Regions from separate parts of the Streptomyces sp. NPDC002896 genome, predicted to be linked through region 2. Evidence: riboswitches for the same ligand, from Rfam matches in the RefSeq annotation. Region 2 holds a riboswitch; each other region holds the start of a gene.
What was found. Region 2 has a riboswitch for cyclic di-AMP ahead of ABT009_RS27085 (M23 family metallopeptidase). Riboswitches for the same ligand answer to the same signal wherever they lie in the genome.
Positions count from the first base shown of each region.

Region 1: it holds a riboswitch for cyclic di-AMP, as region 2 does, so the genes downstream of both, ABT009_RS14470 (C40 family peptidase) here and ABT009_RS27085 (M23 family metallopeptidase) in region 2, are expected to answer to the same signal.
Region 3: it holds a riboswitch for cyclic di-AMP, as region 2 does, so the genes downstream of both, ABT009_RS39670 (M23 family metallopeptidase) here and ABT009_RS27085 (M23 family metallopeptidase) in region 2, are expected to answer to the same signal.

Region 1 covers NZ_JBEOVA010000007.1:145,211-153,000, forward strand. The annotation lists gene pcrA (DNA helicase PcrA) at 1-1,391, opposite strand, end outside; cyclic di-AMP (ydaO/yuaA leader) riboswitch at 1,680-1,873, shown strand; gene ABT009_RS14470 (C40 family peptidase) at 1,881-3,065, shown strand; gene ABT009_RS14475 (hypothetical protein) at 3,185-3,538, opposite strand; gene ABT009_RS14480 (C40 family peptidase) at 3,899-4,960, shown strand; gene ABT009_RS14485 (SRPBCC family protein) at 5,164-5,625, shown strand; gene ku (non-homologous end joining protein Ku) at 5,719-6,729, shown strand; gene ABT009_RS14495 (plasmid stabilization protein) at 6,853-7,179, shown strand; gene ABT009_RS14500 (LuxR C-terminal-related transcriptional regulator) at 7,271-7,790, opposite strand, start outside.
Region 2 covers NZ_JBEOVA010000015.1:117,108-124,897, reverse strand. The annotation lists gene ABT009_RS27105 (DUF5998 family protein) at 1-388, opposite strand, end outside; gene ABT009_RS27100 (bifunctional acetate--CoA ligase family protein/GNAT family N-acetyltransferase) at 452-3,334, opposite strand; gene ABT009_RS27095 (HPr family phosphocarrier protein) at 3,573-3,854, shown strand; gene ABT009_RS27090 (GntR family transcriptional regulator) at 4,050-4,736, opposite strand; gene ABT009_RS27085 (M23 family metallopeptidase) at 5,004-5,780, opposite strand; cyclic di-AMP (ydaO/yuaA leader) riboswitch at 5,793-5,956, opposite strand; gene ABT009_RS27080 (M16 family metallopeptidase) at 6,187-7,554, opposite strand; gene ABT009_RS27075 (M16 family metallopeptidase) at 7,578-7,790, opposite strand, start outside.
Region 3 covers NZ_JBEOVA010000036.1:41,747-49,536, reverse strand. The annotation lists gene trmB (tRNA (guanosine(46)-N7)-methyltransferase TrmB) at 1-429, shown strand, start outside; gene ABT009_RS39675 (PrsW family intramembrane metalloprotease) at 474-1,898, shown strand; gene ABT009_RS39670 (M23 family metallopeptidase) at 1,924-3,084, opposite strand; cyclic di-AMP (ydaO/yuaA leader) riboswitch at 3,096-3,240, opposite strand; gene ABT009_RS39665 (PP2C family protein-serine/threonine phosphatase) at 3,487-4,668, opposite strand; tRNA gene ABT009_RS39660 (tRNA-Met) at 4,866-4,939, opposite strand; gene ABT009_RS39655 (nuclear transport factor 2 family protein) at 5,346-5,714, shown strand; tRNA gene ABT009_RS39650 (tRNA-Lys) at 5,795-5,867, opposite strand; gene ABT009_RS39645 (amino acid permease) at 5,953-7,542, opposite strand; gene ABT009_RS39640 (FG-GAP repeat domain-containing protein) at 7,668-7,790, opposite strand, start outside.

The sequences.
Region 1 (7,790 bases), on a different contig from region 2:
ACGTCCCGGACCTCCTTGCGCTCATAGAAGCGGACGCCGCCGACGACCTTGTACGGCAGGCCGACGCGGATGAAGACTTCCTCGAACACACGCGATTGTGCGTTGGTGCGGTAGAAGACGGCGACGTCGCCCGACTTGGCCTCGCCCTCGTCCGTCAGCCTGTCGATCTCGTCGGCGACGAACTGTGCCTCGTCGTGCTCGGTGTCGGCGACATAGCCGGTGATCCGCGCGCCCGCGCCTGCGTTCGTCCACAGGTTCTTGGGGCGGCGGCTCTCGTTGCGCTCGATGACGGCGTTGGCGGCGCTCAGGATCGTCTGGCTGGAGCGGTAGTTCTGCTCGAGCAGGATCGTCGTCGCGTCCGGGTAGTCCTCCTCGAACTGGAGGATGTTGCGGATGGTGGCGCCGCGGAAGGCGTAGATCGACTGGTCCGCGTCACCGACGACGCACAGCTCGGCCGGCTCCGGGTCGTCGTCCCCTCCCGGCTGTCCCACCAGCTCGCGCACGAGCGCGTACTGGGCGTGGTTGGTGTCCTGGTACTCGTCGACCAGGACGTGCCGGAAGCGCCGCCGGTAGTGCTCGGCGACGTCCGGGAACGCCTGGAGGAGATGGACCGTCGTCATGATCAGGTCGTCGAAGTCGAGCGCGTTCGCCTCGCGCAGCCGCGACTGGTACAGCGCATAGGCCTGGGCGAGGGTCTTCTCGAAGCCGTCGGTGGCCTGCGCGGCGAAGGTCTCCTCGTCGATGAGCTCGTTCTTGAGGTTGGAGATCTTGGCGCTGAAGGATTTCGGCGGATAGCGCTTCGGGTCGAGATCGAGGTCACGGCAGACCAGCGCCATGAGGCGCTTGGAGTCGGCGGCGTCGTAGATCGAGAAGCTGGAGGTGAAGCCAAGCTTCTTCGACTCGCGGCGCAGGATGCGCACGCACGCGCTGTGGAAGGTCATCACCCACATCGCGCCCGCGCGCGGACCGACGAGGTGCTCGACGCGCTCCTTCATCTCGCCCGCGGCCTTGTTCGTGAACGTGATCGCCAGGATCTGCCCGGGGTGCACGCCGCGCTCGGCCAACAGATACGCGATGCGGTGCGTCAGCACGCGCGTCTTGCCGGAGCCGGCACCGGCCACGATGAGCAGCGGGGAGCCGGAGTGCACCACGGCGGCGCGCTGCTCGTCGTTCAGCCCGTGGATCAGCTCGGCCGGGTCGATGGCGGGGCGGGGCGCGCCGTCCCTGTAGTACGCATCCCGGGGCGGCGGAGGCACGTCGAACCGGCCCTCGAACAGGTCGTCCGGGATGTCCTCCGGGGCGCTGTCCTCGGGCGGCGGCGGGGGCTCCTCGTCCGCGTGCCGCGCGGGCTGGAGATCGGCCAGGAAGCTGTCGTCAAAGAGGCTGCTCATCGCTTCTCGAGTTTAGGCCGCCGCACCGACACCCACTGCCGCCTCCGGAACTCTGCCCGCGCCGTATCGGGAGAACCGAGCCGGACGGAAAGCGCCGCAGGTCACTCCAGATGCGGATATCGGCGGACTTTCTGTTTTGCGCAGAACCACCCCATATAGCCCCACCAAACAGTCAAGGTCACGAAAATGTATCGGGCATATCGAACATCAACCTTCACAGCCGCCACATGAGTTGGCTAGCGTGCCCGGCGGGCTGCCCGTACCCCCGCCGGCGAACGACGCCGGGACGGGTCGCCTCCGCCGAGTCCGGTGCGCCCTCACGGCAGCCGGAGCCGGGGACCCACTCTGAACTTGGGGTGAATCGGTCCCGTACCGAGTGCACGCGGCAGTCCGCGCGCAGGAGGCGACGGGCTGTAGGGCAGCCTTCCGAACCACCCGCCCGAACCCGACAGCTAACCCGGTAGGCGGTCCACGGAAGGAGTCGCCTCCTTGGCGTCGCACCGCAAGTCGCGGACCACCGGCCAGCTCGTCGCCGGTCTCCGCACCTCCCCCGCGGTCGGCTTCACCGCCGCCGCCCTCACCTCCGTGGCGCTTATGTCACAGACGGCGACCGCCGCGCCCGCCGAACCGAAGCCCAGCCTCGAAGAGGTCCAGAAGAAGGTGGACGACCTCTACCGGCAGGCGGGTGTCGCCACCCAGAAGTACAACGCGGCCAAGGAGCGCACCGACAAGCAGCGCAAGCGCGTGGACGGCCTGCTCGACGACGTCGCCAAGCGCACCGAGAAGCTGAACGATGCGCGCGAGGAGCTCGGCTCGTTCGCCGCCGCCCAGTACCGCACCGGGTCGGCCGTCCCCGACACCGCCACGCTGCTGCTCGCCGACGACCCCCAGGACTACTTCGACCAGAGACAGCTGATGAACCGGCTCACCAGCCGGCAGAAGGAAGCGGTCGACGACTACCAGACGCAGCAGGTCCAGACGACGACGAAGCGCGAGGAGGCGACGGAGTCCCTCGAGACGCTGACCGAGTCGCAGACGGACCTGAAGACGAGCAAGCAGGACGTCCAGAAGAAGCTCAGCGAGGCGCGCGAGCTGCTGTCGAAGCTGACCGCCGAGGAGAAGGCGCGGCTCGCGGCGATCGAGAAGGCGAAGGAGGAAGAGGCCAGGCGCAAGGCGGAGGAGCTGGCGCGCAAGCAGGCCGAGGAGGAGCGGCAGCGCCAGGCGGCGCAGGAGCAGGCCGAGCAGGAGGCGGGCACCGGTTCCGGGACGGGCAGCGGGAGTGAATCCGGGAGCACCGGCTCCAGCACCGGCTCCTCCAGTTACGCCGCGCTGGCCACCAAGGTCATCGACTTCGCCGAAGCCCAGATAGGAAAGCCGTACGTCTGGGGGGCCACGGGGCCCGACTCGTACGACTGCTCCGGCCTCACCCAGGCCGCGTGGAAGTCCGCCGGGGTGTCGCTGCCGCGCACCACCTGGGACCAGGTGAAGGTCGGCACGACCGTGTCCGTCGACAATGCCCAGCCCGGTGACCTGGTGTTCTTCTACGACGACATCAGCCACGTCGGGATCTACATCGGCAACGGCGAGATGATCCACGCGCCGAAGCCGGGGGCGAATGTGCGGGTCGAGTCGATCTACTACATGCCGATCCACAGTGTGGTGCGGCCGGCGTAGCCGCCGCCCCCTGGACGCCGCTGGGGGCTTCGCTCCCAGACCCCCGGTCGCCCTTCGGGCTCGTCCTCAAACGCCGGACGGGCTGGGTTCAGCCCGTCCGGCTGGCATCAGCCCGACCTTCACGTCCACAGCACCGCGATGAACACGTTCGCCATGGTCAGCAGCCCCACCAGGCCGAACAGCTTCTTGTCCACCGTCTCCTCGTCGCGCTTCACGTAGACGAGCCCGAGGATCACGATCAGCAGTGCCAGCTTCACGCCGATCTTGATGTTGTTGACGGGCTGGTCGTCGGCCTGGTTGAGGCCGACCAGGATCACGCCGGTGACGAGCATCGTGAGCGCGCCGTGCAGCATCGCCGGGCCGAACCGGGCCGTGCCCTCGCCCATCGCCTTCATCTGGGTGAAAAAACCACCCAGGAGCGAGGCTATGCCGATGATGTGCAGGCCGACGAAGAGATGGATGAGTACGTCCATGAGGCCGGAGCCTAACCGGGCCGATAGCACCGGCCTCCGGGCAGGGGTGCCACTTCGGCGCAACGGTCACAGGCGTACGGCAAGGGGGCGGCGGCCCGTCGGGTCCGCGGTCACATACGGGCACGGGCAGTCCACTCCGGCCAGTTGCGCACATCGCGTCACCGGCCGGTGACGGAGGGGTTTAGCGTGCTTCCCCAGGTGACCGACTCCCCACCGCCGCCCGGTCAGGGGCGGCAGTCGGACACCACCGCCGAGAAGGTCCGGCGGCGGCGTGCTCCCCCTGTGCGGGCCGCCGCCGGGCACCCGTCCCCACCGCGGTTTCCTCGGCGGTCGCACGCCCCCGGAAGGACGTGGAGCCCCGTGGCAGCGCACCGCAAGCCCCGACAGCGCTCGCTCAGCGGCCATACTGCCCGCACCGCCGCCACCACCCTCGCGCTCGCCGGAGCGGCGACCGCGACGGCCTTCGACGGCACCGGTCAGGCGGCGCCGGATCTCACCCCGGCCCAGGTGAAGGCCAAGGTCGACGAGCTCTACCACGAGGCGGAGATCGCCACCGAGAAGTACAACGGCGCGAAGGAGAAGGCCGGCGAGGCCGAGAAGGCCGTCGACGAGCTCCGGGACGAGGCGGCCCGCAGGATGGAGCGGCTGAACTCCGCGCGCGGTGCTCTGGGTTCGGCCGCCGCTGCGCAGTATCGTTCAGGCGCCCTCGACCCGGGCGTGGAGCTGGCGCTCTCCTCCAACCCCGACCAGTATCTGGAGCGCGCGGCGCTGGCGGAGCGCGCTGGGCACCGGCAGGCCGCGGACGTCGCAGGCGTCGAGAAGCAGCTCCAGCAGATCGAGCAGCTTCGCGAGGAGGCCGACGGCCGGCTCGACGAACTTCAGGCCCGCCAGGCGGAACTGAAGCGGCACAAGAAGACGGTGACGACGAAGCTGGCCGAGGCGCGGCGGCTCCTCAACGGCCTCCCGGCGGACGAGCGCGACGGGATCTTCGGGGACGGGGCGGGGGGCGCGTACGGCAATCCCGGTTCCGACGGTCTCGGGGCCCTCCCCGGCGGATCGGTCGCCGCACCCAACTCCCGGGCGGCCGCAGCCGTTTCCTACGCGTACCGGGCGCTGGGCAGGCCCTACGTATGGGGCGCCACAGGGCCGAACGCCTTCGACTGCTCCGGCCTCACCCAGGCCGCGTACCGCTCGGCGGGCGTCTCGCTGCCCCGCACGACGTATGCCCAGATCGACGCCGGCCGGCGCATCCCGCGCTCCGAACTGCGCCCGGGCGATCTGGTCTTCTTCTACTCGGGCGTGAGCCATGTCGGCATCTACGTGGGCAGCGGCCGGATGATCCACGCCCCGAACCCGAGCGCGCCGGTACGGATCGCGCCCATCGACCAGATGCCGTTCGCGGGGGCGACCCGGGTGGCGTAGCTCCGGCGGCACCGTGTCGGTCGTGCGACCGCGGCACAGCCTGCGTGGGCACCTCCATGCCCCACACCCCGGGCGCATATCGACGCGAATCAGAACAAGCCCAGTTGGTTAGGCCCTCCTCTTAGGGGAAGCCGGATAGCGACGATTCCTGCTGCTCGGAGGATCGCCGGAGCGCGGTCCCCGCCGAAAGGAGGAGACACCTCATGAGCACGACCATGGAGTCCGTCGACGTGGACGTCCCGCTGCACACCGCGTACAACCAGTGGACGCAGTTCGAGGAGTTCCCGAATTTCATGGAGGGTGTGGAACAGGTCAGGCAGATCGACGACCGGCACAACCACTGGGTGACGAATATCGCCGGGGCCCGCAGGGAGTTCGACACGGAAATCGTCGACCAGCTCCCCGACGAAAGGGTCGCCTGGCGCACCACCTCCGGCGAGGTGAAGCAGAAGGGCGTGGTGACATTCCAGCGCCTGGACGACACGCACACCCGGGTCAACCTCGCCCTGGACGTCGAGCCCTCCGGTCTCGCGGAGAAGACCGCCGACATGGTGGGCGTCATCGGCCGCCGGGCCAAGGGTGACATGAAGCGCTTCAAGCACTACATCGAGGAGCGCGGCACCGAATCGGGCGCCTGGCGCGGCCGGATCACTCCGGGCGGCTGACCGCTTCCCCTGACGCCGCTTCCCCTGACGGAACGCGGAATCCGGGACGCGGAACCCGGAATGCGGAACCCCGGAAAGCGGAGGTGATCCGCGATGGCGCGACCGATCTGGTCGGGCGTCCTCAGCTTCGGCCTGGTGACGGTCCCCGTGTCGCTGTACACGGCCATCGAGGACCACACCACGCACTTCCGCCAGCTGCAGCGCGGCACCTCCGTCCGGGTCCGCAACAAGCGCGTCAATGAGCGCACGGGCAAGGAGGTGCGCTTCGAGGACATCGTCAAGGGCTACCCCCCCCCCGGCGACGAGGAGGAGGACGGGGAGTACGTCGTCGTCGAGCGCGAGGAGCTCGACCGGATCGCCCCCGGAAAGTCCCAGCTGGTGGAGATCAGCGGCTTCGTGGACCTGAACGACGTGGAGCCGGTGTATTTCGACAGGACGTACTACCTGGGGCCGCGCGGCAAGGAGTACGCGAAGGTCTACCAGCTGCTGCGCACCGCTCTTGAGAGATCCAACCGCGCCGGGATCGCCACGTTCGTGATGCGCAGCAAGCAGTATCTGACGGCCGTGCGCGCCCAGCCCGAGGTCCTCGTCCTGCAGACCATGCACTGGGCCGACGAAATACGCGCCCCGCACCAGGCGGTGCCCGGTCTGCCGGAAAGCGTGGACCTGTCCGACAAGGAAGTGGACCTGGCGCTCCGCCTCATCGACGGTCTTTCGGTCGACTGGAACCCGGAGGAATACCGGGACACGTACGAGGAAAAGGTCGCGGAACTCGTCGAGGCCAAGCGCCAGGGCGAGGAGATCGCCGTCGCGGAGGAGCCGCCCGAGGCAACGAATGTCGTCGATCTGATGCAGGCCCTTCAGGCCAGCATCGACCGGGCGGGGGAGAAATCCGGCGGTAAGCGGCACAAGAAGGCAGCCCGCGGCAGTCCGCCGGGCGCCCGGACACCGAAGCCGGAACCGGGCCCGGAACTGAAGAAAATGAAGAAGGAAGAGCTTTACGAGCGAGCCACGGAAATCGGAGTTCCGGGCCGGTCCCGGATGACCCGCGAAGAGCTCATAGACGCCTTGAGCAAGGCCACGCGCCGGAAGAAGGCCGCCTGAGCCGACTCTGGCCGATCGACCTGAATCGAGCCGAATCGAGCTGCGCAAGCGGTGCGGTGAGAAACACACAAGCCAAGCAGAGAACACCCGAGCCAAGCACAGAGAAACAGCCAGGTGGCGATCATGCCAAGAGGATCCAGCCCGAAACGAGAGCGTCAGTACGAGCACATCAAGGAGAGTGCCGAACAGCGCGGAGAGAGCACGAAGCGGGCCAAGGAGATCGCCGCCCGCACGGTGAACAAGGAACGTGCGCAGGCTGGCGAGTCCCGCACCGCAAGCCGTAGTTCGATCCAGGACAAGCCCGCGCCGAAGCGCGGCGGCGAGCGGTCCCACTCCGGCTCCCAGGGACCGACGTACGACCAGCTGTACGCGGAGGCGAAGCGCCGGAACATCGACGGGCGCTCCAGCATGAACAAGGCCGAACTGAAGAGGGCCCTCGGCAGCAGCTGACCACAGGGGGCCGACGGGGCCGGGCGAAAGCGGGTGGCCGGTGGGACCACTGGGCCCCGGCGCTGTCGAACGGCTGGTCGGACCGGCTCGGTCAGACCAGGCGGCGCGCCGTGGCCCAGCGGGTCAGCTCGTGCCGGTTCGAGAGCTGGAGCTTGCGCAGCACCGCCGACACATGCGACTCGACCGTCTTCACTGAGATGAACAGCTGCTTGGCGATCTCCTTGTACGCATAACCGCGGGCGATGAGCCGCAGCACCTCGCGCTCGCGCTGGGTGAGACGGTCCAGGTCCTCGTCGACCGGCGGAGCGTCGGTGGACGCGAACGCGTCGAGGACGAACCCGGCCAGACGCGGCGAGAAGACCGCGTCTCCCTCTTGCACGCGGAAGATCGAATCGACCAGGTCGCTGCCCGTGATGGTCTTGGTGACATAGCCGCGCGCGCCGCCGCGGATGACGCCGATGACGTCCTCGGCGGCGTCCGAGACGGACAGTGCCAGGAAGCGGACGGGCCGCTCGGCGTCGGCCATCAACGCGGCGCACCGCCGCAGCACCTCCACGCCTCCGCCGCCGGGCAGATGCACGTCGAGCAGCACCACCTCCGGGCGCGTCGCG
Region 2 (7,790 bases):
CCCAGCCGATGGTCAGGACGACCTCGCGGGGCAGGGTGCCCGGCACGTACTTCTCGGGGTTGGCGACGACGCGGCTGAGGACGACCGACGAGATCCGGCCGAGCTTGACGGACTCGGTGGACGTCGTTGCGTACGGTGTCGGAGACGTGTTGTCCGCGGCCTGCTCGTCGGTGTGGCTGACGATGAAGCGCGTGCCGGTGAGGACCAGGACCGTCACATGGCGGCGGACCTCGTTCGCGTCGAACGTCGTCTCCTGGTGGACCAGGTACGACCCGATGGCCTCGCCGCCGACAGCGGCCTCCACCGCCTCGGCCACGAGGGCCGGGTAATAGCCGCTGCGCTCGATCGCCGCTCGCAGCCCCTGGGTCGTCGTACTGGTCTTGGCCATGCGGACCATCCTACGGCCCTGGGACTGGCCCGATGTGCGTCAGGAGGCGTCTCGGGCGGCGTCTCAGTAAGCGGGCAGGGTGCGGGGGCCGAGGTCGCTGCGGGCGGGCGGCGGTGCGAGCCGCACCGACGCGCCGAGGACCGAGAGCCCGTGTGTGGCGACGACCACGGGCTCCAGCGAGACGGCGGCGACCTCCGGGTGATCGTCGACGAGCCGGGAGACCCGCTGGAGCAGCTCTTCGAGTGCGGCCGTGTCGACGGGTGCCGCACCGCGCCAGCCGAACAGGACGGGCGCGGTCCGGATCGACCGGACCACGGACTGCGCGTCCCGGTCCGTCACCGGGATCAGCCGGTGCGCCGTGTCGCCGAGCAGCTCAGACGCGGCTCCGGCAAGCCCGAAGGACAGCACGGCTCCGGCGGCTGGGTCGATGACCGCACGGACGACGGTGTCCACCCCGCGCGGCGCCATGGCCTGCACGACCGGACGCAGCTCCTCCGGCTTGCCCAGGGCCTCGGTCAACTCGGCGTAGGCGCGACGCAGTTGCTCCTCGTCGGCCAGGTCGAGGCGTACGCCGCCGAGATCGGGGCGGTGCCGCAGATGCGGGGCCGTGGTCTTCAGCGCGACGGGGTAGCCGAGCCGCCCGGCCGCCTGCACGGCTTCGTCGGGGCCGGGCGCGGGCAGGGCGACGCGTACGTGGATGCCGTACCGGCCGAGCAGCTCCTGGGCCTCTTCCGCGGTGAGGCTCATGCCGCGCGGGTCGCCGTCGCCGCGGGCCAGCAGCCCGTCGATCATCTCTGCCACGCCGCTCTCGTCGATGTCCTCGTACTCGTGGACCTTCCCGGGCTCAGCGGCCTCCCGCCGCCACTGCCCGTACTTGACGGCCTCGGCAAGCGCCCGCACGGCCCGCTCGGCGGCGGGGTAGGCGGGGATACGGGGGAGCTCGGCGGGCGGAACCGTAGTGGGCGGCGTCTCGGCGGCTCCCGTGGTGGGCAGGCGTTCCGCAGGGCGGAACGGGTGGGCACCACCCACGACGGCGGTGCCGCTTCCGTCGTACCTGCCCGGCTTGGTGCTACGCGCAGCAGACAACGCCGCGGCGAGCCCCCCAAGCTCGACATGGACGACCAGCACCGGCTTAGCCGGCCCCGCCGCCACAGCCTCCCGCAGCGCCCCCGCAAGTGCGACATCATCCTCCCCGTCCTCCCCCAGCGCGGGGATCGCCGTGACGACCACCGCGTCACAGTGATCGTCAGCCAGCGCAGCGCCCAGCGCACCCCGGAAGTCCTCCGCCGTCGCCGCCGTCGTCAGATCGCGCGGCCGCAACGGCCGCAGCCCCTCGGACAGGCACGCGTCGTACGTGAGCAGACCGAGCGACTCGGAGTTGCCGAGGATGGCCACCCGGGGACCGGTCGGCAGCGGCTGCCCGGCAAGCAGCAGCCCCGCGTCGACCAGCTCCGTGATCGTGTCCACGCGGATGACGCCCGCCTGCCGCAGCAGCGCGGAAACCGTGGCGTGCGGCAGGCGCGTGCCCTGCACCGCATGCCCGAGCGGCGCGACCCCGCTATGCCGGGCGCCCTGCACCACGACGAGCGGCTTCGCGGCCGCGGTACGCCGGGCGAGCCTCGTGAACTTGCGCGGGTTGCCGATGGATTCGAGGTACATGAGTACGACGTCGGTGTCCGGGTCGTCGTACCAGTACTGCAGCATGTCGTTGCCCGACACGTCCGAACGGTTGCCGGCGGACACGAAGGTCGAGGCGCCGGTGACGCCGGTGACCCCGCCGCCGCGCCGGTGGAGCCGGGACAGCAGCGCGATGCCGATCGCGCCGGACTGCGTGAACAGACCTATGCGGCCGCGCCGGGGCACCTCAGGGGCGAGTGAGGCGTTGAGCAGTGTGTCCGGCGCCGTGTTGATGACGCCGAAGGCGTTGGGGCCGATGAGGCGCATGCCGTACGAGCGTGCTTGGCGGACGAGTTCGCGCTGCCGCTCGCGGCCTTCGGCGCCGCTCTCCGCGTATCCGGCGGAGACCACGACGAGTCCCTGGACGCCGTGCTCGCCGCATTCGGCGACGGCGTCCGGCACATGGGCCGCGGGTACGGCGACGACGGCGAGGTCGACGGGTTCGGCGATGTCGCGTACGGAGCGGTGGGCGGGCACGCCGTCTAGCTCGGTCTGCTCCTGCGGGAACGCCTTGTTCACGGCGTACAGGCGGCCCGTGAACCCGGCATCGAGGAGGTTGTTCAGCACGCTGCGGCCCACGCCGCCCGGCGCGCGCCCGGCGCCGATGACGGCGACCGAACCGGGCCTGAGCAGCCGCTGGACGGAGCGGGCCTCGGCACGCTGTTCGCGGGCGCGCTGCACGGCGAGCGAGCGGTCCGTCGGCTCGAGGTCGAACTCGAGGCGTACGACGCCGTCCTCGAAGCTGCGCTGCTGGGTGTAGCCCGCGTCCGTGAACACCTTGATCATCTTGGTGTTGGCGGGCAGCACCTCGGCGGCGAAGCGGCGGATGCCGCGCTCGCGGGCCACGGCGCCGATGTGTTCGAGGAGCGCGGAGGCGACGCCGCGGCCCTGGTGGGCGTCCTGGACGAGGAAGGCGACCTCGGCTTCGTCGGCGGGCGCGGAGGCCGGCATGCCGTGGGCGTTGATCCGGTCGTAGCGCACCGTCGCGATGAACTCGCCGCCCACCGTGGCCGCGAGGCCCACCCGGTCCACGTAGTCGTGGTGGGTGAAGCGGTGGACGTCCTTGGCGGAGAGCCGGGGGTAGGGGGCGAAGAAGCGGTAGTACTTCGACTCGTCGGAGACCTGCTCGTAGAAGCTGACCAGCCGGTCGGCGTCCTCGATGGTGATCGGCCGGATCCGCGCGGTGCCGCCGTCGCGCAGCACCACGTCGGCCTCCCAGTGAGCGGGGTATGCGTGCTGCTCCGACGGGGGCTGCGACGGGGTGTGCATGGGGCCAGCGTACGGGGCACCGGGGACACTCGGAGCAGGACGGGCTTAGGCTTTCCGTTCGACCAGACGGGTACGTTCCGGGAGAACTGGAGCAGCTGGGTGCGGGACGACGAACCGTTCCCGGCCGTTTCCGGTCGTTCCTGACGGTTCCGGGACCGTTCCCGACCGTTCCGGGCACGTCCCCGGTATGGAACACTGGTCTAGACAACCCTGAGATAATCCTGAAGGGCAGCATCACATGGCTGAGCGCCGCGTCAACGTCGGCTGGGCCGAGGGTCTCCACGCCCGCCCCGCCTCCATCTTCGTCCGTGCGGCCACAGCCGCGGGCGTCCCCGTGACGATCGCCAAGGCTGACGGCACCCCGGTCAACGCGGCGTCGATGCTCGCGGTGCTGGGCCTCGGCGCCCAGGGCGGCGAGGAGATCGTTCTCGCGTCCGAAGCCGACGGGGCGGATGCCGCCCTCGACCGGCTGGCGAAGCTGGTCTCCGAGGGTCTCGAGGAGCTTCCCGAGACCGTCTGACGACAACAGGCGAATTGCGGCGGAGCCGCGTCTGCTTCCTTTTCGGAGGCGGCGCGGCTCCGCTGTTTTTTGGCGCCACACTCCGGGCCGCGCGCCATACCTTCCGAAGCCCGACCGGGAATTCCGCGCACCCCGATAAATGGGCAGCAAAAAGAGACCCCCACCGAATATCTCTCTTTGTATACGGCGCGTCTGTTAATGCCGCGGGCTCACAGTGTTTACGGCATGTTGCGAACCCCTCACACGGTCCCCGCGGTCGGGAAATCGCAGCCGATGGGCGACAGTGGACCGTTCCGTGTGCAGCGTCGTGAGCGACCGGGCCCGCTCCGCGTCGCCGCGGGCCACGGCGTCGACGATCGCGCCGTGCTCCGCCCACGCCTCCACGGGATGGGCGGGCGTCTCGACGGTGTACATCCAGGCGATCTTGTGCCGGAGCTGGGTGAGCAGCGACGTCAGCCCCGGGCTGCCCGAGGCCTGCGCCAGCGTCTCGTGAAACCAGCCGCCCAGCGACCGCAGATCCTCGCTGTGGCCCCGCCTGGCGCGTTCCTGCCCCAGCCTGACCAGGCCCCGCAGCACCTTCAGGTGCGCCTCGGTACGGCGCTGCGCCGCGCGGGCCGCGCCCAGCGGCTCGAGCAGCATGCGGATCTCCAGCACGTCGGCGGCCTCCTGTTCGGTGGGCTCGGCGACGCAGGCGCCCGCGTGCCTGCGCGTCACGACGAAGCCCTCGGCCTCCAGCGTGCGCAGGGCCTCGCGCACCGGGACACGGGACACCCCGTACCGGCGCGCGAGCAGTTCCTCGGTGAGCCGGCTTCCGCGCTCGTAGACACCCGCGACGATGTCGTCGCGGATTGCCGTGCATACCGAGTGCGCGGGAATCTGCATGACCGGACCTCCGCCTTAATCCCCGCGAAACGCGGTCGATTGACGCCTGTTGACTGACTCTATTGCAACGTGCGGGAATTTCCGACGGCGGGCCGGAATCCATGGATATTTTTTGGACAAATCGGCGCTCGGGAACGACGAAAGCCCCGGCTCGATGAGCCAGGGCTTCCATGAAGCCGAGCTTCGGTGAAGCGGGGCCTCCGAGAAACGAGTCCGGTCTGCCCCGATCCGCTCCCGGACCGGACCGTCACCGGAACCGCTCTCGCGTCAGATCTTCACGCCGTGCGAGCGCAGATAGGCGAGGGGGTTGATGTCGGAGCCGTACTCCTCGGTGGTCCGGGCCTCGAAGTGCAGGTGCGGCCCGGTGACGTTGCCGGTCGCGCCGGATAGGGCTATCTGCTGCCCAGGCGTGACCTTCTGGCCGACGGAGACGGCGATGGACGACAGATGGCCGTACTGGGTGTACGTGCCGTCGTTCATCTTGATCACGATCTGGTTCCCGTAGGAACCGCCCCAGCCGGCGGTGACGACGGTGCCGGAGCCGACGGAGTGGACGGGAGTGCCGGACGCGGCGTGGAAGTCGACGCCGGTGTGGCTGCCGGACGACCACAGAGAGCCGCCGGTCTTGTAGCCGGTGGAGACATAGGAACCGGTGATCGGCAGCACGAAGGCGTTGAGGCGCCTGCGCTCGGCCTCGCGCGCGGCGCGCTCCTTGGCCGCACGCTCCTTGGCCTCGCGCTCCTTCTTGGCCTTCGCCTCGGCCTTGCGCTTCTCCTCGGCGGCCTTCTTCTTGGCGGCGGCCTCTTCGGCTGCCTGCTGCTGCGCGGCGGCCTGAGCGTCGATCTTCTCGGCGATGGACTCGCCGAGGGTGACGGCCTGCGTCAGGCCGGTCTGCTCGGCGGTCGTGTCGGCTGCCATGGCGGGGGCGGCGAGGGTGCCCATGACGCCGGTGGTGGTGAGGGCCGCGATACCCGCCGCGCTTGCGGTCCTGCGGGTGAGGCGGCTCGGACGACGATGCTTCCCGGTGGCGCGGGTGAACGCCATGTAGTGGCTGGTCCTTTCCTTCCTTCTCGCCTACCGGGTTAGCTGACGGGTTCGGAGCAGGAAGGTCTCCTACGGGCCCCTCGACACGGTCAAGGACCCCGATTCACCCCAGGGGACTGCGATGGGTCCCCGGCTCCCCTGGCTCACACCGTCCGGGGACTCGGCGATGACTGTCCGGTGCCGCGGGCGCGGCGCACTGCCTGACGAACAGCCGGACCGACGCTAAACGGGACATCTTTCAATCAACAAACGCAGCATGTGATTTGTAGTGCATGCCACAGGGCAGACAGGCAGGCTCTCCAACAATTCGGACAAACGAGAACCCCGGTGGCTCTGCAGCCACCGGGGTCCCTCCGGGCCTGTGCGGCGCCCGCCCGGATGCCGGGCGGGCGGTACCGCGTCCGGACTAGCCCGTGACGACCGTCACTTCACCGATTCCGAGTGCCCTGACGGGTTCCTCGATCTTGGACGCGTCACCCACGAGGACGGTCACCAGACGGTCCACCGGGAAGGCGCTGACCGCCGCGGCCGTGGCCTCGACTGTGCCGGTCGCGGCGAGCTGCTGGTACAGCTCCGCCTGGAAGTCGTCCGGGAGATGCTGCTCGACCTGGTCGGCCAGCGTGCCCGCAACGGCCGCCGCCGTCTCGTACTTGAGCGGCGCGACACCCACCAGGTTGTGCACCGCGGCGTCGCGCTCGGCGTCCGTGAGGCCCTCGGCGGCGAGCGTACGCAGCACCTTCCACAGGTCGTCGAGCGCCGGGCCGGTGTTCGGGGTGTCCACCGAGCCGCTGATGGCGAGCATCGCGGCGCCGCTGCCGTCCGGCGCGGAGCGCAGTACCTGGCCGAACGCCCTTACGCCGTAGGTGTATCCCTTCTCCTCGCGCAGGACGCGGTCCAGGCGCGAGGTGAGGGTGCCGCCCAGGCAGTAGGTGCCGAGCACCTGGGCGGGCCAGACGCGGTCGTGGCGGTCCGGGCCGATCCGGCCGATGAGCAGCTGCGTCTGGACCGCGCCGGGGCGGTCGACGATGACGACGCGGCCGGTGTCGTCGGCCGTCACCGGCGGCACGGGGCGGGGCTCGGCGGGCGAGCCGGTCCAGGCGCCGAGTGTGTCCGCGAGGAGCGCGTCCAGGTCGGTGCCGGAGAGGTCGCCCACGACGACGGCGGTGGCCGTGGCGGGACGTACGTGCTTCTCGTAGAAGGCGCGCACGGCCGACGAGTCGATGCCCGCGACCGTCTCCTCGGTGCCCTGCCGGGGGCGGGACGTGCGCGAGTCCGCCGGGAACAGCTCCTTGGAGAGCTCCTTGGCGGCGCGGCGGGCCGGGTTGGCGGTCTCGTGCGGGATCTCGTCGAGCCGGTTGCGTACGAGCCGCTCGATCTCGCTGTCCGCGAACGCGGGCGCCCTGAGCGCGTCGGCGAGCAGGCCGAGGGCCTTCGGCAGCCGGGAGACGGGGACTTCGAGCGAGAGCCGTACGCCGGGGTGGTCGGCGTGCGAGTCGAGCGTGGCGCCGCAGCGCTCCAGCTCGGCGGCGAACTCCTCCGCCGAGTGCTTGTCGGTGCCCTCGGAGAAGGCCCGGGCCATGATCGTGGCGACGCCGTCCAGGCCGGCCGGCTCCGCGTCCAGCGGGCTGTCGAGAAGGATCTCGACGGCGACGACCTGCTGGCCGGGGCGGTGGCAGCGCAGCACCGTGAGGCCGTTGTCCAGCGTGCCGCGGTCGGGTGCGGGGAAGGCCCAAGGCTTGGCGGGGCCTGCCTGGGGCTGCGGGTGGAATTCCATGATCACAGTGTTTTCAGCCTCGGTCACTTCGCCGCCTCCTCGTCTGCGGTGTCGTCGGTGTCCTCGGCGGCCTCGGGGTGCGCGAGGGGCTCGTAGACGAGCACCGCGCGGTTGTCCGGCCGCAGGCGGGCCCTGGCCATGTCCCGCACCTCCTCCGGCGTGACCTCGAGCACCCGCTTGACGGCGGTCAGGGCGAGCTGCGGGTCGCCGAACAGGACGGCGTACCGGCAGAGTTC
Region 3 (7,790 bases), on a different contig from region 2:
CCCGCGTCCCTCGACGGGCTGCGTGTCTACTTCCCCGACCCCTGGCCGAAGACGCGGCACCACAAGCGCCGCATCATCCAGCCGGAGTTCCTCACGCTCGCGGCGACCCGCCTCAAGCCGGGCGCGCTGATCCACTGCGCGACCGACTGGGAGCCGTACGCCGAGCAGATGCTCGAGGTACTGACCGCGCACCCCGACTTCGAGAACACCCAGGAGGACGGCGGCTACACGCCCCGTCCCGCCTTCCGCCCCCGGACCCGCTTCGAGGGACAGGGGCTGGACAAGGGCCATGTGGTCCACGACCTGCTGTTCCGCCGCATGCAGCCCGAGACCGCCGGGCCAGGTGAGACCACCGGGCCAGGCGAGCCCGGCGACACTGCTGCACCCGGGAAGACAGCTCGGACCGGCGAACCGCCCACGGCCCCCTGACGTACCGTCGCGGCCACCTGCCATCCCTCGTTAGGGTCGATGACGTGGCCAACTGCCCCCCGCATCCTTCGCATCCGCCGTTCCCCACGTACCCCGCCCTGCCACCCGGCCCCGGCACCGGCGCCCCCGCCCCGGACACCGGCACCGGTACCGCGCTGCGGCACGCACACTGGTGGCAGCGGCGGGCGGTGCGCGCAGGGGCCCTCATCACGTTGCTCGCGCTCTCCGGGCTCGTCATCCTGGCCCTGGTCCGCGAACAGACCGGCACCGAAGGCTTCCTGGCGGGACTCGGCCTCGCCGTGCTGCCGGTGCCGCTGCTCATCGCCGCCTTCCGCTGGCTGGACCGGGTGGAACCGGGCCCCTGGCGCAACCTGGTCTTCGCCTTCGCCTGGGGAGCGTGCGCGGCCGCGCTGATAGCGATCGTCGCGAACAGCTTCGCGACCCACTGGATAGCCGTCGCGACCGCCGACCCCAGCAGCGCCGACACGCTGGGCGCCACGGTCATAGCGCCCGTCGTCGAGGAGTGCGCGAAGGCGGCGGCGGTCCTGCTGATCTTCCTCTTCCGCAGACGGGACTTCACCGGAATCGTCGACGGTGTCGTCATCGCGGGTGTCACCGGCACCGGCTTCGCGTTCACCGAGAACATCCTCTACCTCGGCACGGCCTTCGGCACCGACCAGCTCAGCGGAGAGAGCGGCTTCGCCTCCGTCACGGCGGCGACCTTCTTCGTCCGCATCGTGATGTCGCCGTTCGCGCACCCTCTGTTCACCGTGCTCAGCGGCATCGGCTTCGGCATCACGGCGCTGTCCGCCGAGCGCCACCGCGCACGCCGGGTCCTGCTGCCGCTCGCCGGCCTGCTCCTCGCGATGGGCATGCACGCCGCCTGGAACGGCTCGTCGAGCTTCGGCCCGTACGGGTTCTTCGCCGTCTACGCCGCCTTCATGGTGCCCGCGTTCGCGCTGCTCACCTGGCTGGTCATCTGGACCAGACAGCGTGAGCTGCGCACCATCCGCCGCGAACTGCCCGCATACGCGGCCGCGGGCTGGCTGACGCCGCCCGAGCCGTTCGCCCTGGGCTCGATGCGCGCACGCCGACTGGCCCGCGAGTACGCGGGCCGCCACCTGGGCAAGCCCGCGGCACGGGCGGTCGCCGAGTACGAGGCGTATGCGACGTCTCTGGCGTTCCTGCGCCACCGCGGGCGCCGCGGCCGCGCAGGAGCCGATTTCGTCGTACGGGAACAGGAGCTGCTGCACGAGCTGTGGCGCCGCAAGGACGTGGCGCGTCCCGCGCTGGCACACGCGGCCGCGGCGACGACGCCGGTGGTGGTCGTGCCCTACGTCCCCCGGTACGGGTATCCGCTGGGACAGGTGGCGCCCGGCGCCGTGCCGCCGTACGGGCAGGTCCCGCAGGGGCAGGCACCGTACGGCGGCACGGCGCCGTATCCCGCGTACAACCCCTACCTGTCCTGACGCCCTTTCAGCTCACACCGTCGGATCAGGGGTTCACGCCCTTGCTGAGCAGCCAGGCGAGCGGGTCGATCGCGTCGCCGCCGTCGGGGTGGATCTCGAGGTGCAGATGCGGCCCGGTGACATTGCCGGTGGCGCCCACGCGGCCTATGACGTCGCCCGTGGTGACCTTCTGGCCGACGCTCACGCTGATCGAGGACTGGTGGCAGTACCAGACCTCCGTACCGTCCTCGAGCTCGATGACCGTGCGGTAGCCGTACGAACCCGACCAGCCGGCCTCCTTGACCGTGCCGGTGTGGATGGCCTTGAGCGGCGTCCCCGTGGGGGCCGCGAAGTCCAGGCCGGTGTGGTAGCCGGAGGACCACATGGAACCCGCGTCACCGAAGTGCGAGGTCAGCGTGTACGAGGACGTGGGGAGGGCGAAGCTCGCGGCGAGCTTGGCGAGGCGCTCCGCCTCGGCCTTGCGCTTGGCCTCCTCCTCCGCCGCCTTCTTCTCGGCGGCGGCCTTGGCCTCCGCCTCCTTCTGCTTCTCGGCCGCCTCCTCGGCGGCCTGCTTGGCGGCGGCCTCCTCGGCGGCCTGCGCGGCCGCGTTCTCCGCCTGGTCCTGCTGCTGCTCCGCCTGCTGCATGATGCGGGTGCGCAGTGCCTCGCCGGCGTCGGTGGCGCCCTGCTCGGAGTCGGCGGCGGTGACGCCGGCTCCGGTGAGCGGCGCGGCCTTGGCGTCGTCGGAGTCCGACGAGCCGCCGGGCATCAGGGCACTGACGCTGGGGAGGGAGTCGGTGACCGACGACAGGTCGGGCATGGATATCTGCACCGGCGGCTTGCCGCCCTGCGCGGTGGCGATGCCGCCCGCGCCGACGGCGGCGATGACGCCCACGCCGAGAACGGTGGAGCTGCGCGCGAGTCCTCCGCCGCGCTGCTTGATGACGCGGTGCCGGCCGCGGACGGGTCGGACGGACTCCTCAGTGGGGTTCCATTCCTCCCAGGGCCCCTCGTCCTGGCGGAAGTCGGTGCCGGTACCGAGGCCGGTACCCAGGCCGTTGCCGGTGCTGAAGCCAGAGCCCGTTCCGGTGCCGAATCCGGTTCTGGTGCCGGGCTCGAATCCGGTTCCGGTGCCGGGGTCGGATCCGGCGCCTTCAGGGTCGTACGGCGCGAAAGAGGCTTGCGGGGCAGGCGGGTTGGACGCCACTGGGGCGCACTCCTTTCCTTCCTTCTCGCCTACCGGGTTAGCTGACGGGTTCGGAGCAGGAAGGTCTCCTACGACCGCCCTTCATGCGAAAGGCGCCCGATTCACCCCAAGTTGGTGGTTCCCCGGTTCCCTTACGGGATTCGGCGCGTGCGCACGGAGCCGCCTCTTGTGACGGCTGGGACGACCGCGCTGCGTTATCGAACGTTAATAGACGGGGGTACCGAATTCCAAGCCGTTCCGGCTGATCATTAAGCCTTTGGTCTGGACTTTACGGGGCACGATCGGGCGGAATCGGGCGAGTTGACCACCCAGCCGCGACCCAGGCTTTTTTGACGGTGTGTCATTTGTTATGCGGAGGGGGGTTGTTCGGTCACGGAAGGTGACATGGACGCGCCGTACCTCTCATGGCCGCCGCACCGCCAGCAGCACCATGTCGTCCGCCATCCCGCCACCGCTGTGCCGGCGCGCCTCGGCAGCGAGGGCGGCCAGCATGGCGCCCGGGCCGTCGAAGACCCGCCCGGCGAGGCGGCCCGCCGGATCGTAGAACTCGCCGTGCTCGTCACGCGCCTCCGAAAGCCCGTCCGTGTAGCACAGCAGCATGGTCCCGCTCGGGAAGCCGGTCTCGTACGCGCGGTCGGGCCACGTCCCCAGATCGCTCATGCCGAGCGGCAGCGCGGGCTCACCGGAGGAGATCACGCACAGGGCCCCTTCCGCGTCCAGCAGCAGCGGTTCGGGATGGCCGCGGTTGATCACCCGTACGATGTCCCGGCCGTGCGGGACCTCGGCGAGAACCACGGTGGCGAACCCTTCGAGGAGCTCGACCCCGCGCCGCCGCGTGGCCTCCCGCGCAAGCGCCCGGTCGAGGCGCTGCGCCACCGCTTCCAGGGACGCCTCCTGCTCGGCGGCCTCCCGGAAGGCTCCGATGAGGACCGCGACGGCGGCCACCGCGCCCATGCCCTTTCCGCGGACGTCGCCGACGACGAGCCGTACGCCGTGCGGGGTGTCCTGCACCGCGTACAGATCGCCGCCGATGAACGCGCCGGCCTGCGCCGCCTCATAACGGGCCGCGACGTCAAGGCCGCCGATCCGCTCGGCCGGCTCGGGCACCACGGCCCGCTGGGCGGCCTCGGCGATCTCGCGGGCCGAGGCGAGTTGCTGGCCGCTGCGGCGTACGACGCGGTTGATGACGACGGCGATCACGGCCACGACGGCGACCGTCACCACTTCGGTAACGGCGCCGACATCGACGTCGGCACCGGGTCTGAGGCGCACGGCGAGCACGGCGACGAGTGCGACGAGCCCCGTCAGGACCGTGCCGCGGAGCGAGTAGAGCGCGGCGGCGACGAGCGGGGCCGCGGTGAAGAGGGGCGCCCCCGTGAAGACCGCGGGCGTGAGGGCATCGTAGAGCGTTCCGGCGGCGATGAGCAGCGCGGGCAGGAACCGCACGAAGGCCCGCACGGCCGCAAAACCCCGCTGCTCGGCCTCCTCCGTCCCGTCCCCTACAACCTCTCTGTCCTGCCAGCCGCCATCCCGGGCGGGCTCGCCGCCGCCCTTCCCTGCGTCGCGATCTCCTCGCTGCCGCACCGCTCGTCTCCCGCCGCGTCGCCCGCGCCCGTCGCCGTATCCCCTCAGGCATTCCCGCCGCGGCACGAGACGCGGCCTGCGGTGGGCCGCCCGAGTGAGCACCATGGAAGGCCCCGACCGAGCACCGTGGAAGGCACTGTCACGCAACGCACCGAGGGGCCGGAACCATTGTCTGGTTCCGGCCCCTCGGCCTTCAGTAGCGGGGACAGGATTTGAACCTGCGACCTCTGGGTTATGAGCCCAGCGAGCTACCGAGCTGCTCCACCCCGCGTCGTTAAACACAAGTGTACGCCATCCGCGAGGCCCCTTTGACCAGCCCGGTTCGCGCCCCGTGTGAACCGCGCACTCACGCCGGTGGCTCACGCACGCTCCCGGCGCACGAGCGGCGGCGGTCCACTGTCGGCGGACCCGCACAGCGCCGAGCCTCGGTGGCACCGGTCGCACCCGGCTGCACCGACTGGGCAGCGGTTGTGCGGGAGGGGCCGCCGTCCTCCCCCTGCCCTCGGCCGGCGGCCCCGCGGCGGCCCCCACGGTAGGCCCACGGCCGGGGCCCCACGATGGTGGCCACGGCCAGCCCCGCGGCGGCCCCACGGCCGGCCCGGCTGGGGCGTGCGGCAACGGTTGCCGCGGCTCATCCGGCGGAGGAGCCTCGGAATAGAGGTCACAAGGAGGTCATCATGGGCACCTCGGCGAGCCCCGCCTTCGACACCGAAATCCTGCGCCAGGGCATCGAAGGCCAGAACGCGGACACGCTCCTGTCGCTTTACGCGGACGATGCGGAACTCCGCGTCGTCGACCGCAACAGCCAGCCCAGCCACCCCGCGGTCAAGCACGGCCGCAACGAGATCAGCGAGCTGCTGAGCGACGTCTACAGCCGCGAGATGACCCACAAGCTGGAGCAGTGCGTGGTGCAGGGCGACCACGTCGCGTTCACCGAGTCCTGCGAGTACCCCGACGGCGTCAAGGTGCTGGCCAGCTCGATGATGTCGCTACGGGACGGCAAGATCGTCGACCAGACACTGATCCAGGCATGGGACGAGGAGTAAGTGGAAGGAAGCGCGCCCCCGACACGACAGAACCCCCGTTGACGCAGGTCAACGGGGGTTCCCACCCCGAGGGGGCCCGGTAGGCCGTGTGGGACTCGAACCCACAACCAATGGATTAAAAGTCCACTGCTCTGCCAATTGAGCTAACGGCCCGCGCTACTGCATCCCCGAGCATAGCCGGACGAGCCCGGGTCTCCGATCGGGTATCGGCGACCACGGGCCCATCGGCCTCCCGATCTCATGGCTCCAACGGCTCCAACGCCCCCTTCCGCGCCGCTTCACGGGCCAGCGTGCGCTCGTGTTCCGGGTTGAGGAACCAGTGGCGGGCCGAGGCCAGCCACCAGGCTGCCGCGAAGCCCAGCACGACCAGGACGGCGATCGGGGCGTAGTTGAAGGACTCCCAGGTCACCGGGGACAGCTGGGGCAGCATGAAGAGGACCGTGATGACGGCGACCCACACCACCGCGACGATCCCGATCGGCCGTGACCAGGCGCCGAGATGCCACGGGCCGCGCTCGAAGGCGTCGCCCTTCCACAGGCGCAGCAGGGTCGGGACGACGTAGGCGATGTAGAGGCCGATGACCGCGATGGAGGTGACGGCCGCGTAGGCCGTGATGTTGATCAGGTAGGGCAGGCCCAGCACCAGCGCGCCACCCGCGGCGAGCCAGACCGCCGCGACCGGCGTGCGGGTTCGCGGACTGACCGTGTGCCAGACGTGCGAGAGCGGAAGGGCGCCGTCGCGCGAAAAGGCGTAGATCATACGGCTGTTGGCGGTGACGGACGCCATGCCGCAGAACAGCTGGGCGCCGATGACGACGAGGAGCAGCAGCTTGCCCGCCGTCGCGCCAAGCGCGTCGAGCAGGATCTGGGCCGGTGGTACGCCGGTCGGGGACGCGAGTGCCTTGTCGTACGACTGGATGGCGAAGGTGAAGCCGAGGAGCAGGACGAAGCCCGCGATCCACGACGTCCAGATCGACTGAACGATTCCCCTCGGACCCGCCGTCGAGGCGTCGTGGGTCTCCTCCGTCATATGGGCGGAGGCGTCGTACCCGGTGAAGGTGTACTGGGCCATCAGCAGGCCGAGCAGCACCACGTAGGCGCTGCTGCCCCAGCCCGTGTTGTTGACGAACTCCGTGAAGACGAAGCTCGCCGACTGGTGGCTGTCCGGTACGAAGGTGAGCGCGCCGACGATCACGGCGACGCCGATGACGTGCCACCACACGCTGACGCTGTTGAGCAGGCCGACGATGCGTACACCGAAGGTGTTCAGCAGGCCGTGCAGCAGCAGGATGGCGGCGAAGAGCAGGATCGTACGGCCGGGCGTCACCTCGAAGCCGAACTGCAGATTCAGGTAGGCGCCCAGGAACGACGCCGCGCCGAAGTCGATGCCCGCCGTCACCGCGACCTGGCCGAGGACGTTGAACCAGCCCGTGAACCATGCCCACGCCGCGGCGCTCCGCGACGGCGCGAGCCGGTAGGCCCAGTAGTAGAGCCCGGCCGACGTCGGATACGCCGAGCAGATCTCGGCCATCGCCAGCCCGACGAACAGCGTCATCAGGCCGACGCCGACCCAGCCCCAGGTGATCACGGCGGGACCGCCCGTGTTCATGCCGAACAGGTAGAGGGTCAGGCAGCCGGAGAGGACCGAGATGATCGTGAACGAGACCGCGTAGTTGGAGAACGCGGACATACTGCGCGCGAGGACCTGCGTATAGCCGAGCTGGGCCAGCCGCTCCTCGTCCGTCACGTGCGCGGTGCCGGACGCTGACGCGTCCGGCGATGGCTTACCGGTGGTTTCCGCGGCACCACCGACGGCGTCATCTGTCATGCCCCCAGCGATTCCCTCGCTGGGGGCATGACATGCGCCACAGAACGGCCGAAACTCGACCGTAACCGACCGGCCGGGCTCGGAGCCGATCGGCGTGCACGCGGTACGACCGGCCGGGCACGCGGCTAGAAGAGGCCCTTGTAGCCCTGCCAACCGCTCGCGATCTTCACCCGCGGCGCGAACGAGCCGTTCCCCTTGCCGTCGTACCGGTAGAGACCGCCGCCGGTGTCCCGCAGGACCAGGTCGTT